3 regions of the Streptosporangium sp. NPDC002544 genome follow, and region 2 is predicted to be linked to each of the others. Evidence: riboswitches for the same ligand, from Rfam matches in the RefSeq annotation. Region 2 holds a riboswitch; each other region holds the start of a gene.
The links. A riboswitch is a leader RNA that binds a small molecule or an ion and turns the genes downstream of it on or off. The one in region 2 is predicted to bind S-adenosylmethionine.

Region 1: it holds a riboswitch for S-adenosylmethionine, as region 2 does, so the genes downstream of both, thrC (threonine synthase) here and ABT061_RS33560 (aminotransferase class V-fold PLP-dependent enzyme) in region 2, are expected to answer to the same signal.
Region 3: it holds a riboswitch for S-adenosylmethionine, as region 2 does, so the genes downstream of both, ABT061_RS06555 (FAD/NAD(P)-binding protein) here and ABT061_RS33560 (aminotransferase class V-fold PLP-dependent enzyme) in region 2, are expected to answer to the same signal.

The regions. Positions count from the first base shown of each region.
Region 1 covers NZ_JBEOWJ010000007.1:29,719-34,117, forward strand. The annotation lists gene ABT061_RS12215 (S1 family peptidase) at 1-178, shown strand, start outside; gene ABT061_RS12220 (S1 family peptidase) at 346-1,860, shown strand; SAM riboswitch class I at 2,059-2,201, shown strand; gene thrC (threonine synthase) at 2,216-3,508, shown strand; gene ABT061_RS12230 (MoaD/ThiS family protein) at 3,531-3,806, shown strand; gene ABT061_RS12235 (cold-shock protein) at 4,164-4,364, shown strand.
Region 2 covers NZ_JBEOWJ010000027.1:82,725-87,123, reverse strand. The annotation lists gene ABT061_RS33575 (DUF418 domain-containing protein) at 1-81, shown strand, start outside; gene ABT061_RS33570 (cytochrome P450) at 103-1,302, opposite strand; gene ABT061_RS33565 (TerC family protein) at 1,443-2,186, opposite strand; SAM riboswitch class IV at 2,394-2,509, shown strand; gene ABT061_RS33560 (aminotransferase class V-fold PLP-dependent enzyme) at 2,562-3,902, shown strand; gene ABT061_RS33555 (NADH-quinone oxidoreductase subunit D) at 3,920-4,399, shown strand, end outside.
Region 3 covers NZ_JBEOWJ010000003.1:392,381-396,779, reverse strand. The annotation lists gene ABT061_RS06560 (ABC transporter substrate-binding protein) at 1-158, opposite strand, end outside; gene ABT061_RS06555 (FAD/NAD(P)-binding protein) at 227-1,984, opposite strand; SAM riboswitch class IV at 2,110-2,222, opposite strand; gene ABT061_RS06550 (DUF402 domain-containing protein) at 2,275-2,796, shown strand; gene ABT061_RS06545 (enoyl-CoA hydratase-related protein) at 2,812-3,624, opposite strand; gene ABT061_RS06540 (ABC transporter ATP-binding protein) at 3,661-4,399, opposite strand, start outside.

The DNA of each region.
Region 1 (4,399 bases), on a different contig from region 2:
CGACTTCGACCTCTACCTCCAAAGGTGGCAACGGTCGAGCTGGACCACCGTCGCCAGCTCCGAGGGCGCGGGCCCCGACGAGCAGATCAGCTACACCGGCCCGCCCGGCTTCTACCGCTACCAGGTGGTCTCCGTGAGCGGCTCCAGCCCCTACACACTGAAAGCCAAGGCACCCTGACCCGCCTTCCGCGGTCTCGCCCAGGCCGCGGCCCGGATGGCCGTAAATCGTCTGCCGCGTGGCGTGTGGCTTTTGGGGGCCTTGGAGGCAACGGCTGGATTAGGGTGGCGTTGCCCGTGGGGCGCTCTCCCCCTCTTGCTGTGAAAGCCGAGGTCGAGGAGGGATTCATGTCCCGCAGACATGTCGTCGCCACGGGCTGCGTGCTGGCGGTCACCGCGCTCACCCTGGCGGGCGTGCCGGCCGTCGCCGCCGGACCCCGGGCGCAGGACGTTCCGGTCACCGCGCCCGCCTGGAAACCGCCGTCGGGCATGCTGGAGGCGCTCCAACGCGACCTGGGCCTGACCAAGGAACAGGTGCGGGCACGTCTGGCCAACGAGATCCGTATGTCGGGGATCGAGGCAGACCTCCGCGAGGCGCTCGGCGAGCGTTTCGGCGGCTCGTGGCTGATGGGAACCATCTCGCAGACTCTCGTGGTGGCCACCACCAAGCCCGCCGACCTCCCCACCATCGTCGCGGCGGGCGCCAGAGCCGAACTCGTCAAACGGTCGCTGACCGAACTCGCCGGGCTCATCAGTGACCTTAACGTGGACCTGCCGGGACGTGGCGGAGGGGGCGATGTGCGCTTCGTCGACGCCAGGAACAACAGGATCGTCATCCTGTCGAAGAGCCCCCTGGCAACCGAGGATCTCGTGGAGGCAGTGGGGGCCGACTCGAGCGTGGTGAAGGTGGTGCCGTCCACCGAGCGGCCCCGGCTCCTCACTGACGTGCAGGGTGGTGACGCCTACTACATCGGCAGTTCGAATCGTTGCTCCGTCGGTTTCTCGGTGATGCGCGGGACCCAGGCGGGTTTCGTCAGTGCCGGTCACTGCGGTAAGACGGGCGATGCCACCACCGGTTTCAACCGGGTGCCCCAGGGGGTCTTCCGGGCGTCGTCCTTTCCCGAGAACGACTATGCCTGGGTCGCGGTGAACGCCGGCTGGACGCCCAGGCCGGTGGTGAGCAACGGCAGTGGCGGCATCGTGCCCGTCGCCGGTTCCAGGCCGGCCCTGGAGGGTGCCTCGGTCTGCCGGTCCGGCTCCACCACCGACTGGCACTGCGGTCTCATCCGGCAGCTCAGTGCCAGCGTCACCTACCCCCAGGGCACCATCCACGGGCTGACCCGTACCAGTGTCTGCGCCGAGCCGGGTGACTCGGGTGGTTCGTTCATCTCGGTGGACCAGGCCCAGGGAGTCACCTCCGGCGGCTCCGGCAACTGCACCTCGGGTGGCGTCACCTACTTCCAGCCGCTCAACGAGATCCTCACCGCCTACGACCTGACCCTGCTGACCGGCAGCGCAGCCACCCCGCCGGGCGCCGCCTCGCCCGCTCCGGCGGTCTGCACCGGCTACCCGAAGACCTACACCGGCACGCTGAACAACGGTCAGTCCGTCTCCCAGCCGAGCCGGTACTACCGGGCCGCCGTCGCCGGTACGCACTCCGCCTGCCTGGACGGCGGTGACGGCGTCGACTTCGACCTCTACCTCCAAAGGTGGCAACGGTCGAGCTGGACCACCGTCGCCGGCTCCGAGGGCGCGGGCCCCGACGAGCAGATCAGCTACACCGGCCCGCCCGGCTTCTACCGCTACCAGGTGGTCTCCGTGAGCGGCTCCAGCCCCTACACACTGAAGACCAAAGCCCCCTGACCCGCCTTCCGCGGGAGGTTCCACGGGACGTCCACCGTGGTGCGGTTCCTGCGGGCAGTGGCGGAGCGCCCCTGGGGCTGGGGAGCTCTGTCCGGCAGGTAACACGTCATGTCTCGTAGAGTGAGACAGGTGGCCGGGGCGGCGGTACGGCGATGTAGAGTGCTTAGGACCTGCGTGTCAGGTTTCCAACTGAATATTTGCTCATCCAGAGGGGTGGAGGGATCGGCCCTGCGAAGCCCCGGCAACCATCCCGGTTCAAGACTCGTGATCGACACGAGGTCGGCCGGGACAGGTGCCAATTCCGGTCTGTGACCAGGGTGGTCCGCAGACGAAGATGAGGGAAAGGCCTCGCTTCATGGCGCTCGCAACCACTGAGAACACCACCACCTCGCTTGGTCGTGTCGAAGACACGCAAAACCAGCAGTTCGGCCCCGCTGTGGCCCTGTCCTGTCGCGAGTGCGGTGCCCGCTACGACCTCGGCCCGAGCTTCGCCTGTGCCGAGTGTTTCGGGCCCCTTGAGATCGCCTACGACTTCGGGCGGGTGACCCGGGAGCAGATCGCCGAGGGGCCGGCCAACATCTGGCGTTACCGCTCGCTGCTGCCCGTCCCCGCCGACGTGGCCACCAAGCCCAACATGGAGCCCGGCTGGACCAGGCTCGTCAACGCCGGCAACCTCGCCCGTGAACTGGGCATGCGCTCGCTGCACGTGAAGGACGACTCCGGCAACCCCACGCACTCCTTCAAGGACCGCGTGGTGGCCATCGCCGTCGAGGCGGCCCGTAACTTCGGCTTCCACACCCTCTCCTGCTCCTCCACCGGCAACCTGGCCGGTGCCGCTGCCGCCGCCGCCGCGCGGGCCGGGCTGGACGCCTGCGTGTTCATCCCCGCCGACCTGGAGCAGGCCAAGGTCGTCATGGCCTCCGTGTACGGGGGCAGGCTCATCGGCATCGAGGGCACCTACGACGATGTGAACCGTTTCTGCTCGGAGCTCATCGGCGACGAGCTGGGCGAGAAGTGGGGCTTCGTCAACGTCAACCTGCGGCCGTACTACGCCGAGGGCTCCAAGACGCTGGCGTACGAGATCGCCGAGCAGCTCGGCTGGCGCGTTCCCGACCAGATCGTCGTGCCGGTCGCGTCGGGCTCCCAGCTCACGAAGATCGACAAGGGTTTCAAGGAACTGATCGAGCTCGGTCTCGTCGAGGACAGGCCGTACAAGATCTTTGCGGCCCAGGCCGAGGGGTGCTCCCCGGTCTCCGCCGCCTACAAGGCGGGCCACGACGTGATCCGCCCGGTGAAGCCGGACACGATCGCCAAGTCGCTGGCGATCGGCAACCCCGCCGACGGCCCGTACGTGCTGGACATCGCCCGCCGTACCGGCGGCGCGGTCGAGGACGTCACCGACCCCGAGATCGTCGACGCGATCCGGTTGCTGGCCAGGACCGAGGGCATCTTCGCCGAGACCGCCGGAGGTGTCACCGTCGGCGTGCTTCGCAAGCTGGTCGCGACAGGGAGGCTCGACCCGGAGGCGGAGACCGTGGTCCTCAACACCGGCGACGGTCTCAAGACCCTCGACGCGGTGGCCGCCGAGGCGCGCCCCACCGCCGTGATCCGCCCCTCTCTTGACGCATTCCGTGCGGCAATCGCCTAGAAATCGTGAAAGGTACTGAATTATGAGCGTTTCTGTGCGGATTCCGACGATTCTCCGGACTTACACCGATGGTGCTGCCGAGGTGACCGGAGAGGGTGAGACCCTGCGCGACGTCCTCCAGAAGCTTGACGCGGACTTCCCGGGGATCGGCGCCCGAATTCTTGATGAAACGGGCAAGATTCGCCGTTTTGTCAACGTCTATGTCGGAGATGAGGATGTCCGCTTCGCCGACAACCTCGACACGGCCACGCCCTCCGGCGTCCAGATCTCCATCATCCCGGCGGTCGCCGGGGGCTGAGTCCCGCCCCGCCCGCACTGCGCCGGTCGCACCCGCCTCACCTTCCGGGGCGCTCGCGACGCCTCTCCAGGACACCCGCCCGGCTCCGGCCGTGTGCGGGTGTCCTGCTTTGTGGCGTAAACCGGTATTCGCGGTGGGGAAAGATAATGTAATCTTTAACTAACTAATAGTGATAGTCAAACTGTGTTCTCGTACTAAATGCTCTTGTAAAGAGCTAGTTTGGTGCTTGACTCTGTTGCCCTACCGGTTCCCACAGGTATGGTCGAGGACGATCGATGTGGCGAAGTCCGCCCCGGAGATTGAGGACTTCGCGCGAGGAATGGGCGTCGTCCTTAAGTCCAGTAAGAGGAGTCGCAAGTGGCGCAGGGCACCGTCAAATGGTTCAACGCGGACAAGGGCTACGGCTTCATCGCGGTAGACGGTGGTAAGGATGTGTTCGTCCATTACTCCGCGATCATGATGGATGGCTACCGTGCACTCGAACAGGGCCAGCGAGTCGAGTTCGAGATCACCCAAGGTCAGAAGGGTCCCCAGGCGGAGTCCGTCCGGGCGGTCTGACATGGCCGTCCCGTGAACCCGCAGGGAGGGGTCGG
Region 2 (4,399 bases):
CGATACCGCTACGGCCCCCTCGAATGGCTCTGGCGCTGGGCCACCTGGGCCCAGCGCCCGCCCTTGCGCCGCTCCCCTTGACGGCACCGCGCGCGAGCCGGTTCAGACCCGCACGTCCAGGGCGGTGAGGCCACGGATGACGTACCCAGGGCCCCAGCCGGGCTCGGTGGCGAGTTCCAGCTTCGGTGCCTTGCGGAGCAGGGCGCCGAAGGACTCGATCAGTTCGATCCTGGCCAGGGGGGCGCCCAGGCAGAAGTGGATGCCCGCGCCGAAGGAGATGTGCGGGTTGTCCACCCGGCCGACGTCGAAGCGGTCGGGGTCGGCGAAGACCTCGGGGTCCCGGTTGGCCGAGCCGAACAGCAGCGCCACCTCGGTGCCGCGCGGGATGTCCACCCCGCCGACGGTGATGTCCTCCAGGACCCAGCGCTCGAACATCTGCAGCGGGGTGTCCCAGCGCATCATCTCCTCGATCGCGGTGGGCAGCAGGCCGTGGTCGGCACGGAGCCGCTCCAGCTCGCCCGGGTTGCGGAAGAGCGACCACCAGCCGTTGCCCGTGACGTTGACCGTGGCCTCGTGCCCGGCGTTGAGCAGCAGCACGCAGGTGCCGACCAGCTCCTCCTCGGTGAGCTTGTCGCCCTCCTCGGCCACCAGGGCGAGCGCGCTGATCAGGTCGTCGCCGGGGTTCGCCCGGCGGGCGCGGGCCAGCTCGACGAGGTAGGCGGAGAACTCCTCGGCCGCGCGTACCGCGGTGTGCTGGGCCTCGACGGAGGGGTTCAGCTCGTACATCCCGCAGATGTCGGCGGACCAGGGGCGGAGCAGGTGCCGGTCGGCCTCGGGCACGCCGAGCATCTCCGCGATCACGGTCACCGGGAGCGGCTCGGCGACCTCGGAGATCAGGTCTCCACCGCCGCGCTCGACGAAACGGTCCACCAGTCCCCCGGCGATCTCGGCGACCTTGGGGCGGAGCGCCTCGACCATGCGCGGGGTGAACGCCTTGGAGACCAGGCGCCGGAGCCGGGTGTGCACCGGCGGCTCGACGTCGAGCATCCCGGCCCTGACCACCCGCCAGAACGGGTCCTGGAACTCGGGGTCGTCGGGCCTGCCGAACTCGGCGTGGGTCGCCACGTGCAGGTAGGAGCGGCCGAGCCGACGGTCGCGCAGCAGCGCGTTGACGTCGGCGTGCCGGGCGACCAGCCACTGGCCGGTCGGTTCAAAGAAGCTGACCGGCCGCTGCCGCCTCAGCTCGTCGTAGACGTCGTACGGATGGGCGACGAATTCCGGATTCCAGGGATCAAAGCGCACACGGACATCGTAATGTCGCCCCATGCGTCAATTGTCTGTTCCGCCCCCTGGAGCTGGGCAGACGGATGCCCGGTGGCCCCAGCGCCATCGCCTTCTGAGGCTGAACCGTCCGCCGACGTTCGACAGCCCGCCACAGGCCGCTACACCTCGGTCGGGCTGTCCGACTTCTCGGGCTGGGCCGTCTTGGTGCGCAGCCGGATGTTCAGCAGCTCCACGATGAGCGAGAAGGCCATCGCGAAGTAGATGTAGCCCTTGGAGATGTGCTGCCCGAGGCCCTCGGCGATCAGCACGACGCCGATCAGCACCAGGAACGACAGGGCGAGCATCTTGATGCTCGGGTGCTTGTCCACGAAGCGGCTGATCGGCCCCGAGGCGAAGAGCATCACCAGGACCGAGACGATCACGGCCGCGACCATGACACCGAGCTGGTCGACCATGCCGACCGCGGTGATGACCGAGTCGAGGGAGAAGATGATGTCCAGCAGCATGATCTGGGCGATCACCGAGCCGAAGGAGGCCGCGACCTTGGCGCTGCCGTGCCCGGTCTTGCCCTCGATGCTGTCGTGCATCTCGATGACGCTCTTGCCCAGCAGGAAGAGACCACCGGCGAGCAGGATGAGATCCCGTCCCGAGATCGGCTGACCGAGGACCTCGAAGAGCGGCGATGTGAGTTTCACCACCCAGGCCAGCGCCAGCAGCAGCGCCAACCGGCTGACGAGGGCCGCGAGGAGGCCCAGTCTGCGCGCCTTGTCGCGCTGCTCGGGCGGGAGCTTTCCGGCCAGGATCGAGATGAAGATGATGTTGTCGATGCCGAGCACGATCTCCAGGGCGACGAGGGTGACGAACCCTATCCAGATCTCCGGGTTGGTCACCCAATCCAACATCCGTGCCTCCAACCGGTTCTACTTGATCACCACCGGCACGACGAGACCCGTCGTTCGGCATTATTCAGCCACTACCAGGACAAACATCACCAGCCGCCCGGCTCCACCAGGCTCACTGCCCAGACGAACGGGACTCCTCATGAGTTCCCGAACATGAGAGACAGCACTTGCGAATTCCCGCCAGACGTCGGTTATAGTTCCCCCGTAGGTCATGAGTGCCAGTGACAAGCCCCGGCTCGCTGGCCGGCAACCCTCGCGTCCGCGGCGGGGTGCCCCGGGTGAGGACCTGGTCCGGCACGAGGTGTGCCGGACAAGCGCGGGCTCCAGGCACCTGTGCCATGGGTTGGGGTCCGATGACCTCGAAGGAGCCCTGGCGTGTCCGCACTGACGATCTTCACCGCCACCGCCGCCGACGCAGCCGACGCGGCCACCCCCGCGACCGCCCTCGGGACCACCCCGGTGACCGTCCCCGCGACCCGTACGTCCGGCGACCGGCCGATCCCCGCCGTGCTCGGCTCCGACCTGGAGGTTCCGGTCAGGGGCGGCAGGCTCGTCCGCTACGCCAACCTCGACTACGCCGCGAGCGCCCCCTGTCTGGAGCCGGTGAGCGCCGCCGTCGCCGCCGCGCTCCCGGCGTACTCCAGCGTCCACCGAGGCGCCGGGTACGCGTCCCAGCTGACCACGGCCCGCTACGAGCAGGCCAGGCAGACGGTACGCGCCTTCGTCGGTGCCCGTCCCGACGACTCGGTGATCTTCACCAGGAACACCACGGACGCGACCAACCTGCTGGCCCGCAGCCTGCCTGAGGGCACCACCGCCGTGGTCTTCGACACCGAGCACCACGCCTCGCTGCTGCCCTGGGAGCGCGCCCTGCGGCTGCCGGCCCCCGCCTTCCCCGGCGAGGCGGTCCGCGCCGCCGACGAGGCCCTGGCCTCGGTCGAAGGTCCCAAGCTGCTGGTCGTGACCGCCGCCTCCAACGTCACCGGGGAGCTCTGGCCGATCGCCGCGCTGGCCCACATCGCCCACCGCCACGGCGCCCGCGTCCTCGTCGACGCCGCGCAACTCGTCCCGCACCGCCGCCTCAACCTGACCGCGCTCGACCTGGACTACGTGGTCTTCTCCGGCCACAAGCTCTACGCCCCGTTCGGCACCGGCGCGCTGATCGGCCGTTCCGACTGGCTGGCCGACGCCGAGCCGTACCTGCGGGGCGGCGGGGCGGTGAAGGCGGTGAACGACGACGAGACCGAGTGGCACGACGACCCCGAGACCCGTCACGAGGCCGGAACCCCGAACGTTCTGGGCGCCATCGCGCTGGCCGCGGCCTGCGACGCCCTGACCGCCACCGGCTGGACCCCGCTGGTCCGCGAGGAGGAGCGCCTCCTCGACCGGCTGCGCGCGGGCCTCGCCTCCGTCCCCGGCGTGCAGGAGCTGTCCCTGTGGGGACCCGACCATCCGCGCGTCGGCATCGTCTCCTTCGTGGTGGACGGCCGCACCGCCCGCGAGGTCGCCGAGGCCCTGGCCGGCGACTACGGCATCGGCGTCCGGGACGGCAAGTTCTGCGCCCACCCCTTCGTACGGCACCTGCTGGACGCCAAGGACGGCGGCTGCGACGACCCCACCGCCTCCGCGGTGCGCGCCTCCATCGGCATCGGCACCACCTCCGAGCACGTCGACCGGCTGATCACCGCACTGCGGGATCTTGCCTCGCGCGGCTGACGTGACAGCATAGGCATATGAACGAGCCTCGCCGTGAGCTGAGCGTGGGGATGGGGGCGGGTGCCGCCGCCGTGCGGGAAGCGCGCGGCAAGGAGCTCGCGACCGAGGACATGATCCTCAACATCGGGCCGCAGCATCCGTCCACGCACGGGGTGCTGCGGCTGCGGCTCACCCTGGACGGGGAGCGGATCAGCTCGGCCGAGCCGATCGTGGGCTACATGCACCGAGGCGCGGAGAAGCTGTTCGAGGTGCGTGACTACCGGCAGATCATCGTGCTGGCCAACCGGCACGACTGGCTGTCGGCGTTCGCCAACGAGCTGGGCGTCGTCCTCGCGGTGGAGCGGATGCTCGGCATGGAGGTGCCGGTCAGGGCGGTCTGGACACGCACGCTGATGGCCGAGCTCAACCGGGTGCTCAGCCACCTGATGTTCCTCGGCTCCTACCCGCTGGAACTCGGCGCGATCACCCCGGTGTTCTACGCGTTCCGGGAGCGCGAG
Region 3 (4,399 bases), on a different contig from region 2:
GTGATCGGCTGCGTCTCCACCGCCCACACGAGCGATCCTCCGTCGCCGCCGGTGCCGCCCTTCGCGCCGGCCGCCGTGGTCGGGGTCCCGCTCTCGGCTCCGCAGGCCGCGAGCGCCAGCACCCCGGCGAGCGTCAGAGCGCCCCATCGCAACTTCACGTTCTTCTCCTTGTGCTGTGGTGCGTCGTGCTCGTTCGGGACCGGGTCCATGCGATCTGTCGTGGGGTTCACGCGACGTGCCGTCTTATCTGGGTGCCGACGGCCTCGGACAGGACGATCCGGGCGAGGGCGTCGGCGTGGCGGAAGAGCGGGGCGTTGCGGCGGGGCCTGGCGAAACCGCCGGTGACCTGGCCGCCGGCGACCCAGGGGCCGAAGGCGAACCTGCGCGAGTGCGGGGTGCCGGACCTGTCGACCAGGCGGCGGTCCGCGGCCCGCACGTTCACCAGCCCCGACTTCTCGTCGAGCTCGCCCCGGTCGCGGAGCGCGCCGATGAGCGGGTCGGTGGCCCGGCTCACGCTGGGCGCGGGCAGCCTGGCCTCGACGAGGGTCGTGGCCGTCACGCCGCCGGGCACGGTGGGACTCTGTGCCCGCCAGCGCCCTTCGTGGTGGTCGACCTTGAGGTCGGCGCCGAGGAAGGTGACCACCCCTGCCTTGGCCAGGGCGCGCAGCTCCGCAAGCCGGGGTCCCGGCGGGCCGCTGGCGAGGTAGCTGAAGAACCCGTGGAACCACGGATCGGAGACGCCCAGCTCGGCCAGGACCCCGTAGACGGAGAGCAGCCCGAGGATCAGGGCGTGGTCGGCGCTGTGCGCCGGGTCGGCGCGCCGTTCCAGGTCGACCGCGAGGTAGCCGTGCATCCACTTCTGCAGCCCCGCCCGGTCACCGAACCTGATGCCCGCCAACGGCCGGTCGAGCCGGTCGAAGTCGAGCCGGTCCAGGTGCCGGGGCACGGCCGTACGGATCAGCTTGCGCATACCCGGGCTGCGCCACTCCTGATCGGCGAACGCCTCCGCGAACGCCGCCCAGTCCAGCCTGGCGCGCTTGGGGTGGGCGGTGATGAGCTCGTGGTAGTACGCGAAGGCGAGCTCCTTGGCGACCAGCGGCCACACGTCCCGGCGGAAGTTCCACGGGCCCTCGCCCAGCGCCTCGCGGGTGAGGAAGCGCGGCACCGGCGGGTGTGCGCCCTCGAAGGGGTAGCCGGTCTTGGAGTGGTACGGCACGCCGCGCCGCGATCCCACGTGCAGGAGGGGCTCCCGCCCGCCGGGCAGGTAGACCAGTTCCCCGTCGTACTCGCGGACGAACCGGCCGCCCCGGCCCGAGGTGAGCAGCACCATCAGGTCGACGAAGGCCAGCCCCATCCCCCGCACGATCACCGGCTCTCCGGCGGGGATGCCGTCCAGGTCGAGGTCGGCCGCGTATCCGGTGGGCAGGTAACGCAGCCCGCCGCGCGCGGCCAGGTCGGCCAGCGCCCGCTCCTCCCCGTTCGGGGTCACGTCGCCGTGTCCCTGGGCCAGGATCACCGCGTCGACCTCGATCGTCCGGCCGTCCTCCAGCCGTACCGCCTGGCCGCCGGGGATGTCGGCGAGATCGACGGCGCGGACCGGGTGCACGTGCACCCGGACCCCGCGCGGGGCGGTCGCCACCGCGTGCCTGAAGACATGGGAGAGGTAGCCGTTCTGGGCCGGGCGGGAGGCGAAGGCGCCGGGGTCCCCGCCGAGCCACTCGGCCAGCGTGGGGCCTGGACGGATCGGCCCCTCGCAGCGCACCGACTCGTCGGTGAAGAGCGTCACGTCGGCGGCGGCGGAGTTCATCCAGAGCAGCTCGGGCTGGTCACGGCGCCAGACGCGGCCGCCCCCCGGCGGGTGGGGGTCGATCACGTGGACGTCGAGCGAGGGCCAGCCGAGCAGGTCGGCGGCGTTGGCGCAGATGCGCTCCACCAGGCAGGTGCCCGTCGGGCCGGCGCCGACGACGGCGATCGAGGCGCTCATACGGCGGCTCTACGGTGCGGCCGGTAGTGGCCGTGGGTGTCGGGGTCGATGGGGCTCGCGCAGTTCAGTGTGCTGGTCTTCGACATGTGGCACTCCCGGACATGTCTCGGTGACCCCGGTGAGGGGGTCCGCGCTTGCGGCACGCCGACCGTGCCGCCAGGTCTCCCCCGGGGGCACCCCGCCGCGGTGCGAGGGTTGCCGGTCAGCCAGCCGGGGCTTCGCACTGACACTCTTAACCTATTTAGAAGGTAGGAAATACATAGATCTCTGTCAAGGCTTAATGTTGGGGAATGTCCTATGAGATGGTGAAGGTGGTCTACCGCAAATACGACGGATCACTGCACTGGAACCACAGCGGCCTTCTGCTCGGCGAGGACGAACACGGGGTGTGGACCGGCTGCGCGGCCAACTCCGTCGGCCGCAAGGGCCACGGGCCCGAGGTGGCCTCCCCGCACGCCTTCGTGATGCTCTTCCCCCGCGACGCCTGGTGGACCGCCGCCTTCAACTCCGCCCCGCACAAGCACGAGATCTACTGCGACATCTCCACCGTGCCACGGTGGAGCGACGGCGAGGTCACCATGGTCGACCTCGACCTCGACGTGATCCGGACGCGCCGGAACCTGGCGAAGGGCCGCACCAGCCGGGTCTTCCTGGACGACGAGGACGAGTTCGAGGAGCACCGGGTCAGGTACGCCTACCCGCCCGAGGTCGTCCGGAGCGCCCGCGCCTCGGCCGCCTGGCTGATGGAGGCCGTCACCGCCCGCACGGCCCCCTTCGACGCCGCCCCGCGCTGGCTCACCCTGGTCAGCTGAGATGCGCCGGAGTGACTACAGCGGCGGGAAGCCGGGGACGCGGCGCTCGACGAAGCTGGCGACGCCCTCGGCGAAGTCCGGCCGGGTGAAGGAGTCGACCATCAGGCGCGCCGCGGCCGACTCCGACGCCTCCAGGGTTCGCTGCCAGTCGCCCCAGATCTGACGCTTGATCACGGCCATCGAGGCCGGAGAGCTGTACGTCGCCAGCTCGTGGGCGTAGGCCAGGGTCTCCTCGATCAGCCGCTCTCCCGGCACCGCCCGGTTGGCCAGGCCCAGCTCGCAGGCCTCGGCACCGGTGAAGGTGCGCCCGGAGAGCAGCAGGTCCATGGCCCTGGCCTGCCCGGCCAGGCGGGGCAGGATCCACGACAGGCCGTACTCGGCGACCAGGCCGCGCCGGGCGAAGGCGGTGGTCCACTTGGCCTCGGCGGCGGTGAAGACCAGGTCGCAGACCAGGGCGTGGACCATGCCGAGCCCGGCGCAGGCGCCGTTGACCGCGGCGATGATCGGCTTGCGGATCGTGGTCGGGAAGGTGTTGGGACGCCGGTCGGGCTCCCCCGCGTACGAGCCGTCCTGGATGGCGGTGAGCGTCTGGAAGTCCGCCCCGGCGCAGAAGCCCCTGCCCGCCCCGGTGACCACGATCACCCGGACCTCGGGATTCTTCTCCGCCTCGGCCAGCTGGTCGAAGTAGCGGCGGCCCATCTCGTCGGTCCAGGCATTGAGCCGGTCCGGCCGGTTGAACGTCAGCGTCAGCACGCCCCGCTCGATCGACGGCAGCACCAGGTCGACCATCGTCTCTCCCTCCCGGAAGCCCTCGGGGCGCTCCCGCACAGGAGCTCCCCGCCCGGAGAGCTACAGAATATCGTTCTACACCTTTTCCCTCCCCGGTGTCAGCATGTGCGAGCGGACCAGGTCCTCGACGCCTGCGCGCAGGCCCAGGAAGAGGGAGGTCCGCTTGACGGCGAGGGCCCGGTAGGCGGGCAGGTCGATCGGGACCTCGGCGGCGATCCTGCCGGGCCCGCAGGCGAAGACGAGGACCCGCTGGGCGAGCAGGACCGCCTCCTCCACGTCATGGGTGACCATCAGCACGGTCGTGCCCGTGTCGCGCCACACCTCGCGCAGGAAGAGCTGCATGTCCTCCTTGGTCTGCACGTCCAGCGCCCCGAACGGCTCGTCGAGCAGGAGTACGGCCGGCTCGCACGCCAGCGCCCTGGCGATCGCCACCCGCTGGCGCTGCCCGCCGGACAGCTGCCGGGGCAGCGCGCCCGCCAGGGACGACAGCCCGACCTCGCCGAGATACCAGCGGACCCGCCGTTCCCGGTCGGCCCCGGAGATCGGCAGCAGCCGCAGTCCGAAGGCCACGTTCTCCGCGACGGTGAGGAAGGGGAACAGCGCTCCCGACTGGAAGACCAGCCCGCGCTCGGGACCGGGGCCGACGACGGGTGCCCCGCCGAGCGTGATGGAGCCCGCGCTGACCGGGGAGAGCCCGGCGATCAGCGACAGCAGCGTTGACTTGCCCGAGCCGCTCGCCCCGACCACGCACACGAACTCGCCCGGCTCCATCGACAGGTCGATGCCGTCCAGGACGCGGGTGGTCCCGTAGTCC